3 regions of the Pseudomonas cavernae genome follow, and region 1 is predicted to be linked to each of the others. Evidence: predicted binding sites of a transcription regulator. Region 1 holds the regulator's gene; each other region holds the start of a gene.
The links. The regulator sigma-54, encoded in region 1, starts transcription at its own class of promoters, with help from an activator protein. The targets are predictions, from matches to a motif close to ANTGGCATNNANNTTGCTNT.

Region 1 (6,206 bases):
GCTTGCTGGTCACCGAACTGATGGGTCAGGGGCTGAATCTGGTGACCGGCGACTACTCGCGCGGCGCCGGCGGCTATTGGGTGGAGAACGGCGAAATCCAGTTCCCGGTGCAGGAGGTGACCATCGCCGGCAACCTACGCGAGATGTTCCAGCAGATCGTGGCGGTGGGCGGCGATCTCGAGCTGCGCGGCAATATCCGCAGCGGCTCGGTGCTGATCGAGCGGATGACGGTGGCCGGCAGCTAAGCCGGCGCCATGAAAAAGGGGCTGCACAGCTAGGCTGGCAGCCCCTTTTTCATTGGCTGCGCTTACTCGCCTTCGTCAAACCTGTTGTTGATCAGCTCGATCAACGCATTCAGCGCCTCGTTTTCCTGCTCGCCCTCGGTGTGCAGGTGAATGCCGGTGCCCTTGCCGGCGGCCAACATCATCACCGACATGATGCTTTTGCCATCGACGCAGCTTTCCGGGCTGCGGCCGATGCGCACCCGACACGGGAAGCGGCCCGCGACGCCGACGAACTTGGCGGCGGCGCGGGCGTGCAGGCCGAGCTTGTTGATGATGGTGATTTCGCAGGCAGGCATCGCGGTAAGAATCCTTAGCTGAGGTCGCGGTGGCGAACCTGGACATTCTTCAGAGGCTGTTTGAGGGCTTGGCCGAGGCGCTCGGCCAGGTACACCGAGCGATGATGGCCGCCGGTGCAACCAATGGCGATCGTCACATAGGCACGATTGCTGGCGGCGAAGCGCGGCAACCATTTGTTCAGGTAGGCGAGGATGTCTTGGTACATCTCTTCGACGTCCGGCTGCGCCGTCAGGTAGTCGACCACCGGTTGCTCCAATCCTGAATGGTCGCGCAGTTCGGGCTTCCAGTAGGGATTGGGCAGGCAGCGCACGTCGAACACCAGGTCGGCGTCCACCGGCATGCCGCGCTTGAAACCGAAGGATTCGACCAGGAAGGCCGTACCCGGTTCGGGTTTGTTCAGCAGGCGCAGCTTGAGGGTGTCGCGTAGCTGATAGAGGTTGAGATGGGTGGTGTCGATCTTCAGATCGGCGAGGTCGGCGATCGGCCCCAGCAGGTTGGCCTCATCCGCGATCGCCTCGGCCAGCGGCCGATTCTCGTTGGTCAGCGGGTGGCGCCGGCGGGTCTCGGAGAAGCGCTTGAGCAGGGTGGCGTCGTCGGCGTCGAGGTACAACACGTCGCAGTTGATATGGCGGGCGCGCACCTCGGCGAGCAGTTCGGGGAAGCGCTTGAGCTGGCTGGGCAGGTTGCGCGCATCGATCGACACGGCCACCAGCGGTTCGAGCAGCTCGGTGTGCAGCAGGGCGCGTTCGGCGAGTTCCGGCAGCAAGGTGGCCGGCAGGTTGTCGATGCAGTAGAAGCCGTTGTCCTCAAGGACATCGAGGGCGGTGCTCTTGCCTGAGCCGGAGCGGCCGCTGACGATGATCAAGCGCATGAGGAGACTTCCTTAGGAACCGTTCTGAACGTCCACAACGACCTGATACAGGCTGTCGCTGCTCTGGGCATGGCGCAGGCGCTCACGTACGTCGCTGCGGTCCAGCATGCTGGCGATCTGCCGCAGCAATTCCAGGTGTTCGTCGGTGGCCGCTTCCGGTACCAGCAGGACGAACAGCAGGTCCACCGGTGCGCCGTCGATGGCATCGAAGTCGACCGGGGCTTCCAGGCGCAGCAGCGCGCTGATTGGCGCGGCACAGCCCGGCAGGCGGCAGTGGGGGATGGCGATGCCGTTGCCGAAACCGGTCGAGCCGAGTTTTTCGCGGGCCACCAGGCTTTCGAAAATATCTTGGCCATCGAGGTCGGGCAATTCGCGGGCGACCAAGTTGGCGATTTGTTCCAGTACACGTTTTTTACTGCCGCCCGGCACGTTCACCAGGGAACGGCCGGGGGTCAGGATGTGCTCGAGTCGAATCATGGGTAGGGAATGGTGTCAGCGCGCCGGGGCGCCTTGCAGGCGACCCTGCTGCTTTTCCTTGTGCTTGATGAGTTGGCGGTCGAGCTTGTCGGTGAGTAGATCGATTGCTGCGTACATGTCTTCGTGTTCGGCATTGGCGACGACTTCGCCGCCGGCGATGTGCAGGGTCGCTTCGATTTTCTGTCTGAGCTTCTCGACCGTCATGGTGACCTGCACGTTGGTGATTTTGTCGAAGTGGCGCTCCAGTCGTCCGAGTTTTTCGCCGACATAGTCGCGTAGGGTGTCGGTCACATCCAGTTGATGTCCACTGATGTTGACTTGCATACCGCGTTCTCCTTATTGCCGTGTGTAAAAACAGGCTAACGGGCCTGTCACCGGAACACTTTGGCCTGGATCAATGTTGCCGTCACATCAGTCGCTTGCGTTCGCTGGAAGGCGCTATTCCGAGGGATTCACGGTATTTGGCGACGGTGCGACGGGCTACTTGAATGCCCTGTGCTTCCAGTAAACCAGCGATCTTGCTGTCGCTCAACGGCTTTTTCGCATTTTCCGCAGCGACCAGTTTTTTGATGATCGCGCGGATTGCGGTGGAGGAGCATTCGCCGCCTTCGGCGGTGCTGACGTGGCTGGAGAAGAAGTATTTCAACTCGTAAATGCCACGCGGCGTGTGCATGAATTTCTGCGTGGTGACCCGGGAAATGGTCGATTCGTGCATGCCCACGGCTTCGGCGATGTCGTGCAGCACCAGCGGCTTCATCGCCTCGTCGCCATAGTCGAGGAAGCCACGCTGATGTTCGACGATCTGGGTGGCGACCTTCATCAGCGTCTCGTTGCGACTTTGCAGGCTCTTGATGAACCAGCGTGCTTCCTGCAGCTGATTGCGCATGAAGGTGTTGTCGGCGCTGGCATCGGCGCGGCGCACGAAACTGGCGTATTGCGGGTTGACCCGCAGGCGCGGCATGGCTTCCTGGTTCAGCTCCACCAGCCAGCGGTCGTTATGTTTGCGCACAATGACGTCGGGCACCACGTATTCCGCCTCGCTCGACTCGATCTGCGAGCCGGGGCGCGGGTTGAGGCTCTGGATCAGCTCGATGACCTGACGCAGCTCGTCTTCCTTGAGGCGCATGCGGCGCATCAACTGGCTGTAGTCGCGGCCGCCGAGCAGGTCGAGGTAGTCGCCGGCCAGGCGCTGGGCCTCGCTCAGCCAGGGGGTCTTGGCCGACAGCTGGCGTAGTTGCAGGAGCAGGCATTCGCGCAGGTCGCGCGCGCCGATGCCGGCCGGCTCGAATTGCTGGATGCGATGCAGCACCGCTTCCACTTCGTCCAGTTCGATGTCCAGCTCCGGGTCGAAGGCTTCGAGCACTTCCTGCAGGCTTTCCTCCAGATAGCCCTGGTCGTTGATGCAGTCGATCAGGGTGACGGCGATCAGGCGGTCCTTGTCGGACATCGGCGCCAGGTTGAGCTGCCACAATAAGTGGGTTTGCAGGCTTTCGCCGGACGAGGTGCGGGTGGTGAAGTCCCACTCGTCATCATCGTTGCTGGGCAGGCTGCTGGCGCTGGTCTGGTAGATGTCTTCCCAGGCGGTGTCGACGGGCAGTTCGCTGGGGATGCGTTCGTTCCATTCGCCTTCCTCCAAGTTGTCGACCGATGAGTTGACTTCCTGGTAGCTGCTTTCCGCGAAGGACTCGCTCTGCTCGGCGGGAGCACTCGGAGTGTCGGCGCCATCGGCCAGTGGATCGGCATTGTCGAAGTCGTCGCCATCTTCCTGGCGTTCGAGCATCGGGTTCGATTCCAGGGCTTCCTGAATCTCTTGTTGCAGATCCAGGGTCGACAGCTGGAGGAGGCGGATGGCTTGTTGCAGCTGCGGTGTCATCGTCAGCTGCTGGCCCATCTTAAGGACTAGCGATGGTTTCATGGCAGAGGGCTTAGTACCTTATTCGCCGGCGCCGAGGCGCCATCCACTACGGGGCGCCGGGGTGCCGTCAGGAAGCAAATTATATGCCTGATCCTTAGGCGTTTTCCTAGTCTACTGCCGCCTTGTCGCGCACCGGCCGTACTACAGGCGGAATTCGTGACCCAGGTAGACTTCTTTCACCAATTGGTTGGCCAGGATCGTCTCGGCATCGCCCTCGGCGATCAATTGGCCATCGTTGACGATGTAGGCCGTCTCACAGATATCCAGGGTTTCCCGTACGTTGTGATCGGTGATCAGGACGCCAATGCCTTTGGCCTTGAGGTGGTGGATGATCTGCTTGATGTCGCCAACCGAAATGGGGTCGACGCCGGCAAAGGGTTCGTCGAGGAGGATGAACTTCGGGGCGGTGGCCAGGGCGCGGGCAATTTCTACGCGCCGGCGCTCGCCGCCAGACAGGCTCATGCCGAGGTTGTCGCGGATATGGCTGATGTGGAATTCCTGCAGCAGGTTTTCCAACTCCTTGCGTCGTCCGGCGCGGTCGAGGTCCTGGCGGGTTTCTAGGATCGCCATGATGTTGTCGGCGACTGACAGCTTGCGAAAAATCGAGGCTTCCTGCGGCAGGTAGCCAATCCCGGCGCGTGCGCGGCCATGCATGGGCAGGTGGGTGACGTCCTGTTGATCGATGCGCACACGGCCCTGATCGGCGCCGACCAGGCCGACGATCATGTAGAAGCAGGTGGTCTTGCCGGCGCCGTTGGGGCCGAGCAGGCCGACGATCTGCCCACTTTCGATCGACAGGCTGACGTCGCGGACAACCTGGCGGCCTTTGTAGCTTTTTGCCAGGTGCTGGGCTTTCAGGGTGGCCATTACTGCGGCGCCTGCTGGTCGGCGGGTTTTTTCTTCGGTTGGATGACCATGTCGATGCGCGGGCGCGGGGTGGTCACGTTGGTGCCCGTGGCGCGGCCGGCGTTGACGATCTGGCGCTGGGTGTCATAGACGATCTTCTCGCCCTCGAAGGTGTTGCCTTCCTGAATCACCTTGGCCTGGTCGATCAGGACGATGCGGTCCTTGCTGGCGAAGTACTGGATGGTCAGGCCATAGGCCTTGACGATTTCCTTGTCGACCTCCGGTTTCTGCTCGTAGTAGGCCGGTTTGCCCACCGAGGTGAACACGTCGATGTCGCCTTCGGCGGTCTGGGTGATGGTCACCGTGTCGCCGGTGATCTTCATGCTGCCCTGAGTGATGATCACGCCGCCACGGTACACCGCGACGCCTTGCTTGTCGTCCAACTCGGCGCTGTCGGCCTGCACGCGGATCGGCTGTTCGCGGTCGGTCGGTAGTGCCCAGGCGCTGGTGCTCGCAATGGTGGCACCCAGGCTGAAGAGCAGGGGCAGGGTGCGGAGGGAGAACTGGTTAACGAACCTCATGCTGGCCTCTTACGTTGGACAGCAGGAGCACCCGGCTGTCTTTCAAATACGCTTTCATTCCATTAGCCGTGGTCACCCCGTTGGCGGCCTCGATTCTAACGGCTTGCTGGGTCTGCGCATATTCCTTGTCGGGGAACACGGTCATGCGGCTGGTGGTAATGATGGTCGGGCGACCCTTAGCGTCGGTGCGTTCGACGCGTACGGCATCGATCAGTTCGACCTCCTGACCGTTGGGTGACACTTCGGCGCGCTCGCTGCGCACGTGCCAGGGCAATGGCGTGCCACGGTAGAGTTGCAGGTCCGGCTGGGACACTAGGCTGACATCGCTAGCCTTGAGGTGCTCGATCTTGGTCCCGGTCATCTCGTAATGCAGTTTGCCGTCGGCCTGATACTGCACGGTGCGGGCGTTGACCGCATAGAAGTCGATGGCGGTGTCGGCGCCGGTGTTGGCCACCTTGTCGTTTTCCGGGGCGATGTTCCAGTAGCCAAGCGCCACCAGCAGTGCGGCGGCGAGGCCAAAGAACAGGGTGAGAAGCAGTTTGCGCAGCATGCTCGGCTCTACAGGTAGGCGGCTTGGGCAGCATCCAGGCTGCCTTGGGCGCACATGATCAGTTCGCAAAACTCACGGGCCGCGCCTTCGCCGCCGCGTGCCTGGGTGACGCCGTGGGCGTGTTCGCGGACGAAGCGGTCGGCGCTGGCTACCGCCATACCTAGGCCGACGCGGCGAATCACCGGCAGGTCCGGCAAGTCGTCGCCCAGGTAGGCCACTTGCTCATACTTTAGGCCGAGTTCACCGAGCAGTTCGTCGAGTACCACCAGTTTGTCTTCGCGGCCTTGGTAGAGGTGTTGAATCCCCAGGTTCTGTGCGCGGCGTTCGACCACCGGGGTTTTGCGTCCGCTGATGATGGCGGTGCGCACCCCGGAGTTGATCAGCA
Region 2 (6,206 bases), 2.1 Mb from region 1:
GGTTCGTCGCACACCACCACCAGCACTTCCTGGGCGGCGCGGACGAAGCTGACCACCGCGTCGCTGATACCGGCGGCGGTATCGATGATCAGCACATCGAGGTTGTCGCTGATATCGCTGAAGGCCTGGATCAGCCCGGCGTGTTGCATATGCGACAGCTGCACCATGCTCTGGGTGCCGGAAGCCGCCGGCACCACGCGAATGCCGCCGGGGCCCGGGATGATCACGTCACGCAGATCGCATTCACCGCTGACCACATCGGCCAGCGTGCGCTTGGGCGTCAAGCCCAGCAGCACATCGACGTTGGCCAGGCCGAGGTCGGCGTCCATCAGCATCACCCGGCGACCGAGGTCGGCCAGGGCCAGGGACAGATTCACCGAGACGTTGGTCTTGCCCACGCCACCTTTGCCGCCGGTCACGGCGATCACCTGTACGGGGTGCATTCCCATGTTAGTTCCACACCTTGTCATGCTTCATTTGGCTGCTTCCGTTCTGTCCGTCGCGAGATCTAGCCGACCCGGCGCTGCGAGCTTTGATAGAGACCGGCGAACATTTCCGCCATGACATCTTCGCTCGGCTCTTCCGCGGTCTGCAGGCTGACGGCGCGACTGACCAGTTGATGGCTGCGGGGGACCTGCAGATCGTCCGGAATCCGCGGCCCATCGGCGAGATAGGCTACCGGCAGATGCTGACCGATAGCCAGCCCTAGCACCTCGCCGAGGCTCGCGGCCTCATCCGCCTTGGTGATGATGCAGCCGGACAGTCCGCAACGTTTGTAGCTATGGTACGCCGCCTTGAGCACCTGGCTCTGGCTGGTGGCAGCCATGACCAGGTAATTCCTGGCCTTGATGCCACGTCCCGCCAGGGCTTCCAGCTGCAGGCACAGGGCCGGATCGTTGGCCGGCAGACCGGCGGTATCGATCAGCACCAGGCGCTTGCGCGCCAGCGGCGCCAGGGCCTGGAGCAGCGACTGGCCGGGGTCGACCTGGGTCACCGAGACATTGAGGATGCGCCCGAGCGTCTTCAGTTGCTCCTGGGCGCCAATACGGAAGCTGTCCATGCTGACCAGGGCGACATTCTGCGCGCCGTACTTAAGCACATAACGCGCCGCCAGCTTGGCCAAGGTGGTGGTCTTGCCCATGCCGGCGGGGCCGACCAGGGCTATCACCCCGCCCTCTTCCAGCGGCTCTTCCTTCGGCGTGCGGATGGCCTGGGCCAGATGCGCGAGCAGCATGCGCCAGGCCTGACGCGGCTCGGCAATGCCGGCCACGCGCTCCAGCAGGCTGCGCGACAGCTCGGCGGGCAGGCCCATGCGCTGCAGGCGGCGCCATAGGCTGGCCTGCTGCGGACGGCGATTCTGCATCTGCCCCCAGGCCATGGAGCCGAGCTGCACTTCGATCAGCTCGCGCAGGCCATGCAGTTCGGAACGCATGGCCTCGAGGGCATGCTGGTCGGTGGCGGCAGCCAGCACCGGGGCGGCGGCGGCCGGCGCCGGACGCTCGGGGCGCAGCGGCGAAGCCAGCAGTTCGGGGGCGACAATGGATTCGTTGGCGAACAGCTGGCCATCCTTGAGCGCCTCACCCTGCTCACGGTAGGCCAGTTCCGCTTGCGCCGAGGCGATCTTCGCCTGGGTCTTGCGCAGCTCGGCCTCCAGCGCCGGGTTCGGCTGCAGCGGCGCGGCGGGCACCTGGTAGTCCAGCGCGGCGGTCAGCTCGACACCACCGGCGACCCGGCGGGTGCCGATGATCGAGGCGTCGGCGCCCAGCTCATCGCGAACCAGCTTCATGGCTTGACGCATATCGGCGGCGAAGAAGCGTTTGACTTGCATGGCCTATAAACCTCAGTTCTGTCCCACGGTGGCGACGATGGTGACCTGCTTGTTGTCCGGTATTTCCTGGTACGCCAGCACGTGCATGTTCGGCACTGCCAGGCGAGCAAAACGCGAGAGCATCGCCCGAACCGGACCGGCTACCAGCAGAATCGCCGGCTTGCCGAGCATTTCCTGGCGCTGCGCGGCGTCCACCAGCGAACGTTGCAGCTTCTCGGCCATGCCAGGCTCGAGGAGGATGCCGTCCTCGGCGCCTTGACCGGCCTTCTGCAAGCTATTGAGCAATATCTGTTCCAACCTTGGTTCGAGGGTGATCACAGGCAGCTCCGGCTCTAGTCCCACAAGGCTTTGCACGATTGCCCGGGATAGTGCGACGCGAACCGCGGCGATCATCGCGGCGGGATCTTGACTCTTCGAGGCGACGTTGGAGATGGCCTCGGCGATCGAACGGATGTCGCGCACCGGCACCTGCTCCTGCAGCAGCGCCTGCAGCACCTTCAGCAGGGTCGACAGCGAGACCATGCCCGGCACCAGCTCTTCCGCCAGCTTCGGTGAGTTCTTCGCCAGCACCTGCAGCAGCTGTTGGACCTCCTCGTGACCGAGCAGTTCATGGGCGTGCTTGTGCAGCACCTGGTTGAGGTGGGTGGCGACCACAGTGCTGGCGTCGACCACGGTGTAGCCGAGCGACTGCGCCTGATCGCGCTGGGCGGCATCGATCCACACCGCCTCGAGACCGAACGCCGGATCTTTGGCGGCCACGCCGTTGAGGCTGCCGAACACCTGGCCCGGGTTGATCGCCAGCTCGCGGTCCGGATAGACCTCGGCCTCGGCGACGCTGACGCCCATCAACGTCAACCGATAGGCGTTGGGCAGCAGATCGAGGTTGTCGCGGATATGCACCGAGGGCATGAGAAAGCCCATCTCCTGCGAGAGCTTCTTACGCACGCCCTTGATCCGCGCCAGCAATTGCCCACCCTGGTTGCGGTCGACCAGCGGGATCAGCCGATAGCCGACCTCCAGGCCGACCATGTCCACCGGAGTGACGTCGTCCCAACCCAGCTCCTTGATCTCCTGGGCCTTCTGCGCCGGCAGCAACTCCTGCTGGCGCTGCACTTCCTGTTCGGCCTGGACCTTGGTCTGCCGCTGCTTGTTGGCGATCCAGTAAGCGCCGCCAGCGGCAATCAGGCCGAGGCCGAGGAACGACACGTGGGGCATTCCCGGCACCAGGCCCATGGCGATCAGGATCGCCGCCGACACCGCGAGCGCCTTGGGCGAGGCGAACATCTGCCGGTTGACCTGCTGGCCCATGTCCTCGGAGCTGGACACCCGCGTGACCATGATCGCCGCCGCAGTCGACAGCAGCAGCGACGGCATCTGCGCCACCAGACCGTCGCCGATGGTCAGCAGGGCGTAAACCTTGCCGGCATCGGCGAAGCTCATCGAGTGCTGCAGCACGCCGATGGCCACGCCGCCGATCAGGTTGATGAACAGGATCAGCAGGCCGGCGACCGCGTCACCGCGGACGAACTTGCTGGCACCGTCCATCGAGCCATAGAAGTCGGCCTCCTGAGCCACCTCGGTGCGGCGCTTCTTGGCTTCCGCCTGATCGATCAGGCCGGCGTTGAGGTCGGCGTCGATGGCCATCTGCTTGCCCGGCATGGCATCCAGGGTGAAACGCGCGCTGACCTCGGAGATCCGCCCGGCGCCCTTGGTGACCACCACGAAGTTGATGATCATGAGGATGGCGAACACCACCACACCGACCACGTAGTTGCCGCCGATGACCACCTCACCGAAGGCCTGAATCACCTTACCGGCCGCTTCGTGGCCATTGTGGCCATGCAGCAGCACCACGCGGGTGGAGGCGACGTTGAGCGCCAGACGCAACAGAGTGGCGACCAGCAGGATGGTCGGGAACACGGCGAAATCCAGCGGCCGCAAGGCATACACGCAGACCAGCAGGACCACGATCGACAGGGCGATGTTGAAGGTGAACAGCACGTCGAGCAGGAACGGCGGCACCGGCAGCATCATCATGGCGAGCATCACCAGCAGCAGCAGCGGCACCCCGAGGTTGCCATGGCGCAACCCGGCGAGGTTGCTGCGCATATTGCCGATCACCTGCGAACGATCTACTGCCACGTCCCTACCCCGACTGATCCAATCTTTTGACGCGAAAGCGCCTTATGCCGGGGTTAGGGCAAGAAGCATTCCAACTTTGCGCCGGGGAGTCCGTAGGATGGGTTGAGCGCAGCGATACCCATCAACTCCACCCGCATGGGTATCGCCTACGGCTCAACCCATCCTACGGCGCTGGCCGAGACGCCGATCTATACCGGCGGGATTAGGGTGAGGGGCGATTGAGACGTGAGCAGCGAACGCCCACCTAGGCCCCGTTTGACGCATCACTCGTCGCGGCGCAAATCCGCCGGGATCGGCAGATCCGGCAAAGGCGCCGGGCGCTTGCCCTTGCCGGTCTTGAACTGCTTGAGCTGATAGACATAGGCCAGCACCTGGGCCACCGCCAGGTACAGGCCGGCGGGGATTTCCTGATCCAGTTCGGTGGAGTAATACACCGAGCGCGCCAGGGCCGGCGACTCCAGCAGCATGACCTGATGCTCCTGGGCGATCTCGCGGATCTTCAGCGCCAGGAAGTCTCCGCCCTTGGCCAGCAGCACCGGCGCGCTGCCCTTGGCGGGGTCGTACTTGAGCGCCACGGCGAAGTGCGTCGGGTTGGTGATCACCACGTCGGCCTGCGGCACGGCGGCCATCATCCGTCGCTCGGCCATCTCCCGCTGCATCTGGCGCACGCGCTGCTTGACCTCGGGTTTACCCTCGCTGTCCTTGTATTCGTCGCGCACTTCCTGCTTGGTCATCATCAGCTTCTGCTTGTTGTCCCAGAGCTGAAACGGCACATCCACGGCGGCGATCAGGATGATCCCGCAGGACATCCACAGCGCGCTCCAGCCGACCACCTGGACGCTGTGCAGGATGGCCATTTCCAGCGGCTCCTGGGCCATCGCCAGCAAATCGTCGCGGTCGCTGGAGAGCACCAGCAGCGCCACCAACAGCACCACCGAGAATTTGGCCAAGGCCTTGAGCAACTCCGCCAGCGCCTTGGCCGAGAACATGCGTTTGAGCCCGGCCAGCGGGTTCATCCGGCTGAACTTGGGCTGCAGCGCCTCGACGGAAAACAGCCAGCCGCCCAGAGCGATCGGGCCGACGATGGAGGCGATCAGCAGGGTGAAGAACAGCGGCAGCAGCGCCTCGAAGGCCATCTTCGCCGACGCCGCCAGCCACAGGATCATGGCCTGATCGTTGAGCAGAACCTCGCGCGGCAGGCTGAAGTTGGCGCGCATGATCTGCAGCAGCACATCGGCCAGGCTGCCGCCAGTGGCCAGCAGCCCACCGGTGCCGGCGAGCAGGATGGCCAGGGTGTTGAGCTCGCGGGAACGGGCGATCTGGCCCTTTTCCCGCGATTCGCGCAGGCGTTTCTCTGTGGGCTGTTCGCTCTTGTCGGCGCCGCTCTCGCTTTCGGCCATCAGCGCGGGCTCCTCATCAGCGCAACTGGGCCATGTCACGCAGCAGTTGCAGGGCCTCGCTGGCCAGCAACTGGTACTGGGCGAGGATATCGGCGAGACCGATCCAGACGATCACCAGGCCGACCACCAGGGTCAGCGGGAAGCCGATGGAGAAGATGTTCAGCTGCGGCGCCGCGCGGGTCATCACGCCGAAGGCGAGGTTGACCACCAGCAAGGCGGTGATCGCCGGCAACACCAGCAGCAGGCCGGCACCGAGCACCCAGCCGAGCTTGTTGGCCAGCTCCCAGTAATGCGTGGTCAGAAAACCGCCGCCCACCGGCAGGGTGACGAAGCTCTCGGTGAGCACCTCGAGCACCACCAGATGGCCGTTCATGGCGAGGAACAGCAGCGTCACCAGCATGGTGAAGAACTGTCCGATCACCGCCACCGACACGCCGTTGGTGGGATCGACCATGGAGGCGAAGCCGAGGCCCATCTGGGTGGCGACAATCTGCCCGGCGATCACGAACGCATGGAAGAACAGCTGCAGGGCGAAACCCAGCATGGCGCCGATCAGCACCTCCTGGGCGATCAGCAGGAACGCCTGCAGGCTGATCGCATCGACGCTCGGCATCGGTGGCAGGGTCGGCATGATCACCACGCCGATCGCCAGCGCCAGGTACAGGCGCACGCGCACCGGCACCAGTTGCGTGCCGATGATCGGCATGGTCATCAGCAACGCGGCGATGCGGAACAGTGGCAGCAAAAAACTGCCGACCCAACCGCCGATCTGCGCGTCGGTCAGCTCCATCTAGCCGATCATCTGCGGAATGTTCTGGATCAGCGTCTGGGTGTAC
Region 3 (6,206 bases), 2.2 Mb from region 1:
TGCGCCAGGGTTCCCCTAAGGAAAGGGAACACTGACGGACGCCGTTGTCCGTGATCCGCGGCCCGCCGCCGTTGGCGTGCTACGCAGGAGTCTGAGCGAGTATCTGCAAAGGCCTTGCCAGCTTGCTCGGCAGGCCGCGGCCGGTAGTGCGTGCATGCTTCGGCAGGTTGGGAATGCCTTGGAAATCAGCAGCTTGCTTGTTAGATTCAGAAGAATGGCCGGCCGGCGGGGATTGGCCATATGCGTGCGAAGGGGAGCCGCTTGAACGGTTTTGGTTCGCGCGCCCCCCGGAGTGCCGTAGGGTGGATCGCGCTTTATCGATCCACCCTCGGAGGTGGGATTACCGCTTTCCGGCCTTCCAGGATGGCGCGGACCATGGGGCCGCTGAACAGGATGGGGCGCTCGCGGGGAGCGGTGCGATTTTCAGGCATGGCTAATCCTTCGCCGTAGTGGCGCTATGGCATGGAGTGGGGTAGGTTTTGGAGCCCGGCATGGGCCGGAAACTAGGAAATGGGAAGGATGAGTACGCGGCGTGTTTATCACTTCTGCAATGAAGAATTTGGGCTTCAGAATATTGAGAAGTCGAGGCTAAAAGTTGCGACGATATTGGACTTGAATGATCCATTTGAACTTTTAGCGTACTCATCGCCTGATCGTGATATCAGGGGGCATATCAAGAAATTCAAAGAGAGTGCCGCCAAACAGTTCGGTTTCATTTGCTTCAGCAAGTCCTTCCGCAGCCCTGTGCAGTGGGGGCACTATGCTAACAAGCACAGAGGAGTGTGTCTGGGATTTGATGTTCCAGCTAGCAAAGTCACGGATGTCGAATATAGATTCGGTAGAATAGATTTTGACATTCCTCGATACATCGATATGGCCAAGCAGCAACGCTTTGACACTATGCATAAACTGCTTCTTATCAAGCACTCCCAGTGGCGATACGAGAAAGAGGTTCGTCGAATATTGCTACTGAGCGAATCTGAGAAAGAAGGTGATCTGTATTTTAGGGATTTCTCAGATATAGGTGAGTTGAAGCAGGTTATTGTTGGGTGCAACTCAAAGATCACTCAACCCCAACTTTCCGAAAAACTAGGCCCTCGATCCAGCGGTGTTGAGTGTTTTAAAGTTAGGACTGCATTCAAGTCCTTTCAGATAGTCAGAAACAAGGACAAGAGTCTTTGGCCATAGCTGCTGACTACACCACCCTGCAATGCCACGACTGCGCATAGGCCACCCCGTCGATGATCTCCGTTCCGGACATCGTGCAAGGATGCTGGCCGGGTTTATGAAGTCTTTACGTGGTGCCTGATGCCAGCTTGTTACTCTTCGCCTAACACCCGCCGGCCGTGCATCGGGCAAGGATGGGGGTCGGGCAGGGTGGGTTAGGCTGCTGATTCCTTGGAGTCGTTGAAGATGTCGAGCTGGGCGGCGCTGTCGGCCCACGCGGATTCCAGGCGCACAACCTTCTTCGGGGTGTCGTTGATCAGGAGAATGCGGAGCATCTGGCGTTCTTCTCCAACCGTTACAGGGCGAAGGAGGCGGCGCTGCGGCTGCGCGCGTGAATGGCGAAGCTGCGGGCATAGGCGGCCGGATCGCTGCCGTCCCAGGTGCTGCCATCGTGCAGGGTGGAACTGCGCATGGGCTGTTCCGGCACGGCGATGCCCAGCGCTTCGGCCGCTTGCCGATAGAGGTCCAGCTGGTGAACCTGGCGGGCGATGCCGAGGAAGTCCGGGTCATCCTTGAGCAGGCCCCAGCGCCGGAACTGGGTCATGAACCAGATGCCGTCGGACAGCCAGGGCATGGTCACTTCGCCGCCGGCGAAGAAGCGCAGCGGATGGGCGTCCCGCCAGGCGTAGCCGAGGCCATCTTCGTAGTGACCGAGAAAGCGCGGCTGGATGGCCGAGAGCGGTGCGTCGACGTACTCGCTCGCGCAGATCAGCTGCGCGGTACTGCGTTTGTTCTCCTCGTTGGCATCGATGAAGCGGCTGGCTTCCAGTACGGCCATGGTCAGGGCGCGTGCGGTGTTGGGGTACTGCAGGGCGAACGCCCGGGTACAGCCCAGCACCTTTTCCGGGTGGTCGGCCCAGATTATCTGGCTGGTGGCCAGGGTGAAACCCTGCTGTTCTTCCACCGCCAGCGCACCCCAGGGGCCGCCGGCGCAGAAACCGTCGATACGCGCAGCCTGGAGGTGGGCGACCATCTGCGCGGGTGGCACGACCACGGTGTGCACATCTTCCAGCGGGTGGATGCCCTGACTCGCCAGCCAGTAATACAGCCACATGGCGTGGGTGCCAGTGGGGAAGGTCTGGGCGAAGGTGAGTTTTGCACCGGCCTGGCGTACGCGCGCGGCCAGCGCTTCGGCTGTGGTCACCCCGGCCTGCTTGAGCGGCTCGGACAGGTTGATCGCCTGGCCGTTCTGGCACAGCCCCATGAGGATGGCCATGTCGGCGGCCGTGCCGCCGAGACCCAGGTGGATACCGTAGACCTGGCCGTAGAGCGCCTGGGCGGCGTCCAGCTCGCCGGATAACAGCTTGTCGCGCAGGGTGGCCCAGGAGGCCTGGCGCCTCAGGTTGAGCGTCAGCCCGTAGGGCTGGGCGAAACCCTGGGTGGCCGCGACTATCAACGAGGCCGAGTCGCTGAGGGCCATGAAGCCCAGCTCCAGGGTGCTCTTTTCCGGGGCGTCGCTGCCTGCGACCCAGGCCAAGTTGTCGCTACGGATGCTGCTGTTTTCGCTCATGTGGTGTTGTTCCGCCGGTGAACAAAAAAGGCGCCGCCCCAGCCACCACGGGTTGGGTAGCCGGAAACGACGCCTTCGTCTATGAACTGCCTCCGCCGTTGGAGAGCGCTCTGCTGCGAATGCTCAGCAAGCCATATGCCAGAATCTCAACCGAGTGAAGCAAGCCCCCCACGGACGCGAAACTAGATCAGCCGTAACGAGCATCACGGAAGACGGAACGGACTACCTGTATGGGGGCGTTTTGAGCCGGTCGGGCGGCCTGCGGAAGTGCTCATCCACTTCGCCAATGCGTGGTTGCATCGAATGCAAATGCCTGTTCAGTGGCAATGCAAGCGGCGGTCAGGTGAGGCGCAATTGCGCAAGCGGACCCTATGCTCTGGCGCAAGCCGGTCATGTGCATGAGTCCTCTTCGAGCCGGCACAGGTGCTGTTCCGCGATGAAGCTGCGTGCGGAAGCTCGGCCCGGCCGCTTCTACCCAGGCTGAGGTGATCATCAGGCCGCGACGTTGAACACCCGCGCCAGATGCTGCTCATAACGGGCGATGTCCGCCTCGATGGCCGGCACCTTCATCACATCGACACAGAGGAAGGTCGGCAAGCCGCGCATGCCGAGGAACTCGTTGGCCTTGTGGAACGGCAAGTAGACGGCGTCCACGCCCTGGCCGGCAAAGAAATCCGCCGGGTCGTCGAAGGCTTGCTGCGGGGCATTCCAGGTCGCGGAAAGCATGTACTGCTTGCCCTGCAGCAGGCCGCCGCTGCCATATTTCTGCGAGGCATCCGCGCGGGTGCGGCCGTCATTGGCGTAGAGGCTGCCGTGGCCGGCGGTGAAGACTTCGTCCATGTACTTCTTGACGATCCAGGGCGCGCCCATCCACCAGCCCGGCATCTGGTAGATGATCACGTCGGCCCATCGGTACTTGGCGACCTCTGCGGCGATGTCGTAACCCTCGTCGATATGCGTGACTTGCAGGTCGAAGCCCGCACGATCGAAGAAACTTGCCGCGGCGTCATGCAGCGTCGCGTTGTAGCGGCCATCGGAGTGGGCGAATTTTTTACCGCCGTTGAGCAGCAGGACTTTTTTCATGGCGAGTGCCTCAGCAAGGTTCGGATGGCCGGCAGACTAGCGAGCCTGACTGCGCCTAAACACCCAGTCCGGGGCAAATGATATTTGCTGAAAAGGCATGAATGAGCGCTCAAGCCTTGCTGTAAGGTGATGAAACTTTCCAGCAACCCCCTGTGGAGCAAGAGCGATGAGCGACTTGTACGGATTCATCTTGCATGCCCATACCCAGCCGGAAAAAGCCGAGGAGTTCGCGGCGCTGTTCAGTGCCTATGTGGCGCCGAGCCGGGCCGAGGCCGGCTGCATCGAGTACCACATGCTGCGCGACCAGCAGGACCCGACGCTGTTCATCTTCTACGAGGTCTGGCAGTCCAGGGCGCATCTGGATGTCCATTCCGCGCTGCCGCACATGCGGGATTTCCACGAGCGGCGCATGGACTATCTGACACGCGACTTCGAGATCCGCTTGATCGAGATGCTCAGCCCGTCTGCCGCGCGGCAAGCCTGAACGGCAAAATGTCGGGCTGTTGCAGCAAGCGGACGCCGGTTGGCGGCTCTGGTCTGACACCCGCTGATGTAGCTCAAGCTGACATCAATCCCGAGCCAGCACGTCGATGATCGGGCAGTCAGCTCCGCCATCACCCGCATCGCACTGCTGCACCAGTCCGCTCAACACCTGACGCATGGCGGCAAGGTCGGCCATCTTCTGTTCGATCAGTGCCAGCTTGCGGGCCGCCAGCGCCCGCGTTTCCGTGCAGGCGCACGCCGCATCCAGCGTCAACAGCGCCCCCACTTCGTCCAGCGTGAAGCCCAGCGCCTGCGCTCGTCTGATAAAGCGCACGCGCTTGGCCTCATCCGCTGAATAGCGCCGATGGCCGCCCAGCGGCTTGACTGGCTCATCCAGCAGACCACGCCGCTGGTAGTAGCGGATCGTCTCGATGTTCACCCCGGCCGCTTTCGCCAGCTTGCCGATGCTCAGATCTGCCGCCATGAAACTCTCCTTGATTCCGTATCTAGGTACGGGAATTAGAGTAACACTAGGGCAAACAGGTTCAAGGAGACAGGCATGGCACAACTCACCGGAAAAGGCTCGCTGATCGCGGGCGCACTGGCGGCCATCGGCGCGTCGGTGTGCTGTGTCGGGCCGCTCGTTCTGCTGGCCATCGGCATCGGCGGTACGTGGGTCGGCAGTCTGGCAGCGATGGCGCCATACCGGCCCTTCTTCATCGGCCTGACGTGGCTGTTTCTCGGGCTGGCCTTCCGCAAGCTGTATCTGGTGCCGCAAGTCTGCGTGTCGGGCACGCCGTGCGCCGATCCACGCACGATCCGGCGGCAACGGCTCACGTTCTGGATCGTCGCCGTTCTGCTGCTCGGCTTGCTGGCCGTGCCGTGGCTCGCCCCGTTGTTCTACTGAAAGGAGCATTCCATGCGCAAAATGCTGATTGCCGCCCTCGTCGCCCTTCCTCTGGCGGCGTTGGCCGCTCCCCCGAAAACCGTCACGCTGGATGTGCAGAACATGACGTGCGGGCTATGCCCGATCACGGTCAAGAAGTCGTTGGAAAAGGTGGCCGGCGTGAGCGCGGTCAAGGTCGATTTCGACACGAAGACGGCCACCGTCACCTATGACCCCGACAAGGCCCGGCCGGAGGCGCTGACCGAGGCGACGACGAACGCGGGCTATCCGTCCACCGTGCAGAAGTGATGCCGCGATGATCGCCATCGTTCTGGAGTCCGTGCTGACCTGCCCACACTGCGGCTTTGCCAAGCAGGAAAGCATGCCGACGGACGCCTGCCAGTTCTACTACGAGTGCCAGCACTGCAAGGCGCTGCTGCGCCCGAAGCCGGGCGACTGTTGCGTGTTCTGCTCGTTTGGTTCGGTGAAGTGCCCGCCGATCCAGCAGCAGCGTGGGTGCTGCGGATAGGCTTAGCGTAGGACTTTTTCCGTTTTCCGAGACGCCCCCTGGGCAAGGGCAGTGGAGGCCTGGAGCCAGGCCTCCACTGGGGGATATCAGTCGGCGCTGCCCGGCAGCTTGCGCGGGGCCATGAAGTACAGCCAGACCAGGGCGATGAAGTACATGGCCGGGATCATGGTGAACAGCACCGCGTAGTTGTTGTGGGTGACGGTCAGCACGGTGCCGACGATCTGGGTCATGAACATGCCGCCGACGGCCGCGCACATGCCGCCGAAGCCGAACACCGTGCTCATCATGTATTTGGGCGTGTAGTCCATCACCAGGCTCCAGATGTTGGCGGTCCAGGCCTGGTGCGCGCCGACGGCCAGGGCGATGGCCAGCACCGCGACCCATAGGCCGCTGGCGTTGGCGGCGAACACCACGCTGACGATGGTGCAGGCGAACACCAGCATGGACAGCAGGCGCGCGGTGGTGGCGCGCATGCCGCGGCCTATCAG

Region 2: flhA (flagellar biosynthesis protein FlhA) is a predicted target of sigma-54. The motif match lies at 4,026-4,045, and genes of this name have one in related genera.
Region 3: D3880_RS08755 (CmpA/NrtA family ABC transporter substrate-binding protein) is a predicted target of sigma-54. The motif match lies at 2,861-2,880, and genes of this name have one in related genera.

Annotation. Positions count from the first base shown of each region.
Region 1 covers NZ_CP032419.1:4,071,493-4,077,698, reverse strand. The annotation lists gene pmbA (metalloprotease PmbA) at 1-245, shown strand, start outside; gene D3880_RS18565 (HPr family phosphocarrier protein) at 308-580, opposite strand; gene rapZ (RNase adapter RapZ) at 595-1,452, opposite strand; gene ptsN (PTS IIA-like nitrogen regulatory protein PtsN) at 1,465-1,929, opposite strand; gene hpf (ribosome hibernation-promoting factor, HPF/YfiA family) at 1,945-2,253, opposite strand; gene D3880_RS18545 (RNA polymerase factor sigma-54) at 2,336-3,844, opposite strand; gene lptB (LPS export ABC transporter ATP-binding protein) at 3,986-4,711, opposite strand; gene lptA (lipopolysaccharide transport periplasmic protein LptA) at 4,711-5,271, opposite strand; gene lptC (LPS export ABC transporter periplasmic protein LptC) at 5,258-5,821, opposite strand; gene D3880_RS18525 (KdsC family phosphatase) at 5,830-6,206, opposite strand, start outside.
Region 2 covers NZ_CP032419.1:1,982,752-1,988,957, reverse strand. The annotation lists gene fleN (flagellar synthesis regulator FleN) at 1-449, opposite strand, end outside; gene flhF (flagellar biosynthesis GTPase FlhF) at 509-1,828, opposite strand; gene flhA (flagellar biosynthesis protein FlhA) at 1,841-3,937, opposite strand; gene flhB (flagellar biosynthesis protein FlhB) at 4,234-5,370, opposite strand; gene fliR (flagellar biosynthetic protein FliR) at 5,387-6,160, opposite strand; gene fliQ (flagellar biosynthesis protein FliQ) at 6,161-6,206, opposite strand, start outside.
Region 3 covers NZ_CP032419.1:1,893,976-1,900,181, forward strand. The annotation lists gene D3880_RS08750 (DUF2971 domain-containing protein) at 520-1,188, shown strand; gene D3880_RS08755 (CmpA/NrtA family ABC transporter substrate-binding protein) at 1,523-2,737, opposite strand; gene mdaB (NADPH:quinone oxidoreductase MdaB) at 3,230-3,820, opposite strand; gene D3880_RS08765 (putative quinol monooxygenase) at 3,987-4,304, shown strand; gene merR (Hg(II)-responsive transcriptional regulator) at 4,389-4,787, opposite strand; gene D3880_RS08775 (mercuric transporter MerT family protein) at 4,863-5,210, shown strand; gene merP (mercury resistance system periplasmic binding protein MerP) at 5,223-5,498, shown strand; gene D3880_RS08785 (GDCCVxC domain-containing (seleno)protein) at 5,506-5,718, shown strand; gene D3880_RS08790 (MFS transporter) at 5,805-6,206, opposite strand, start outside.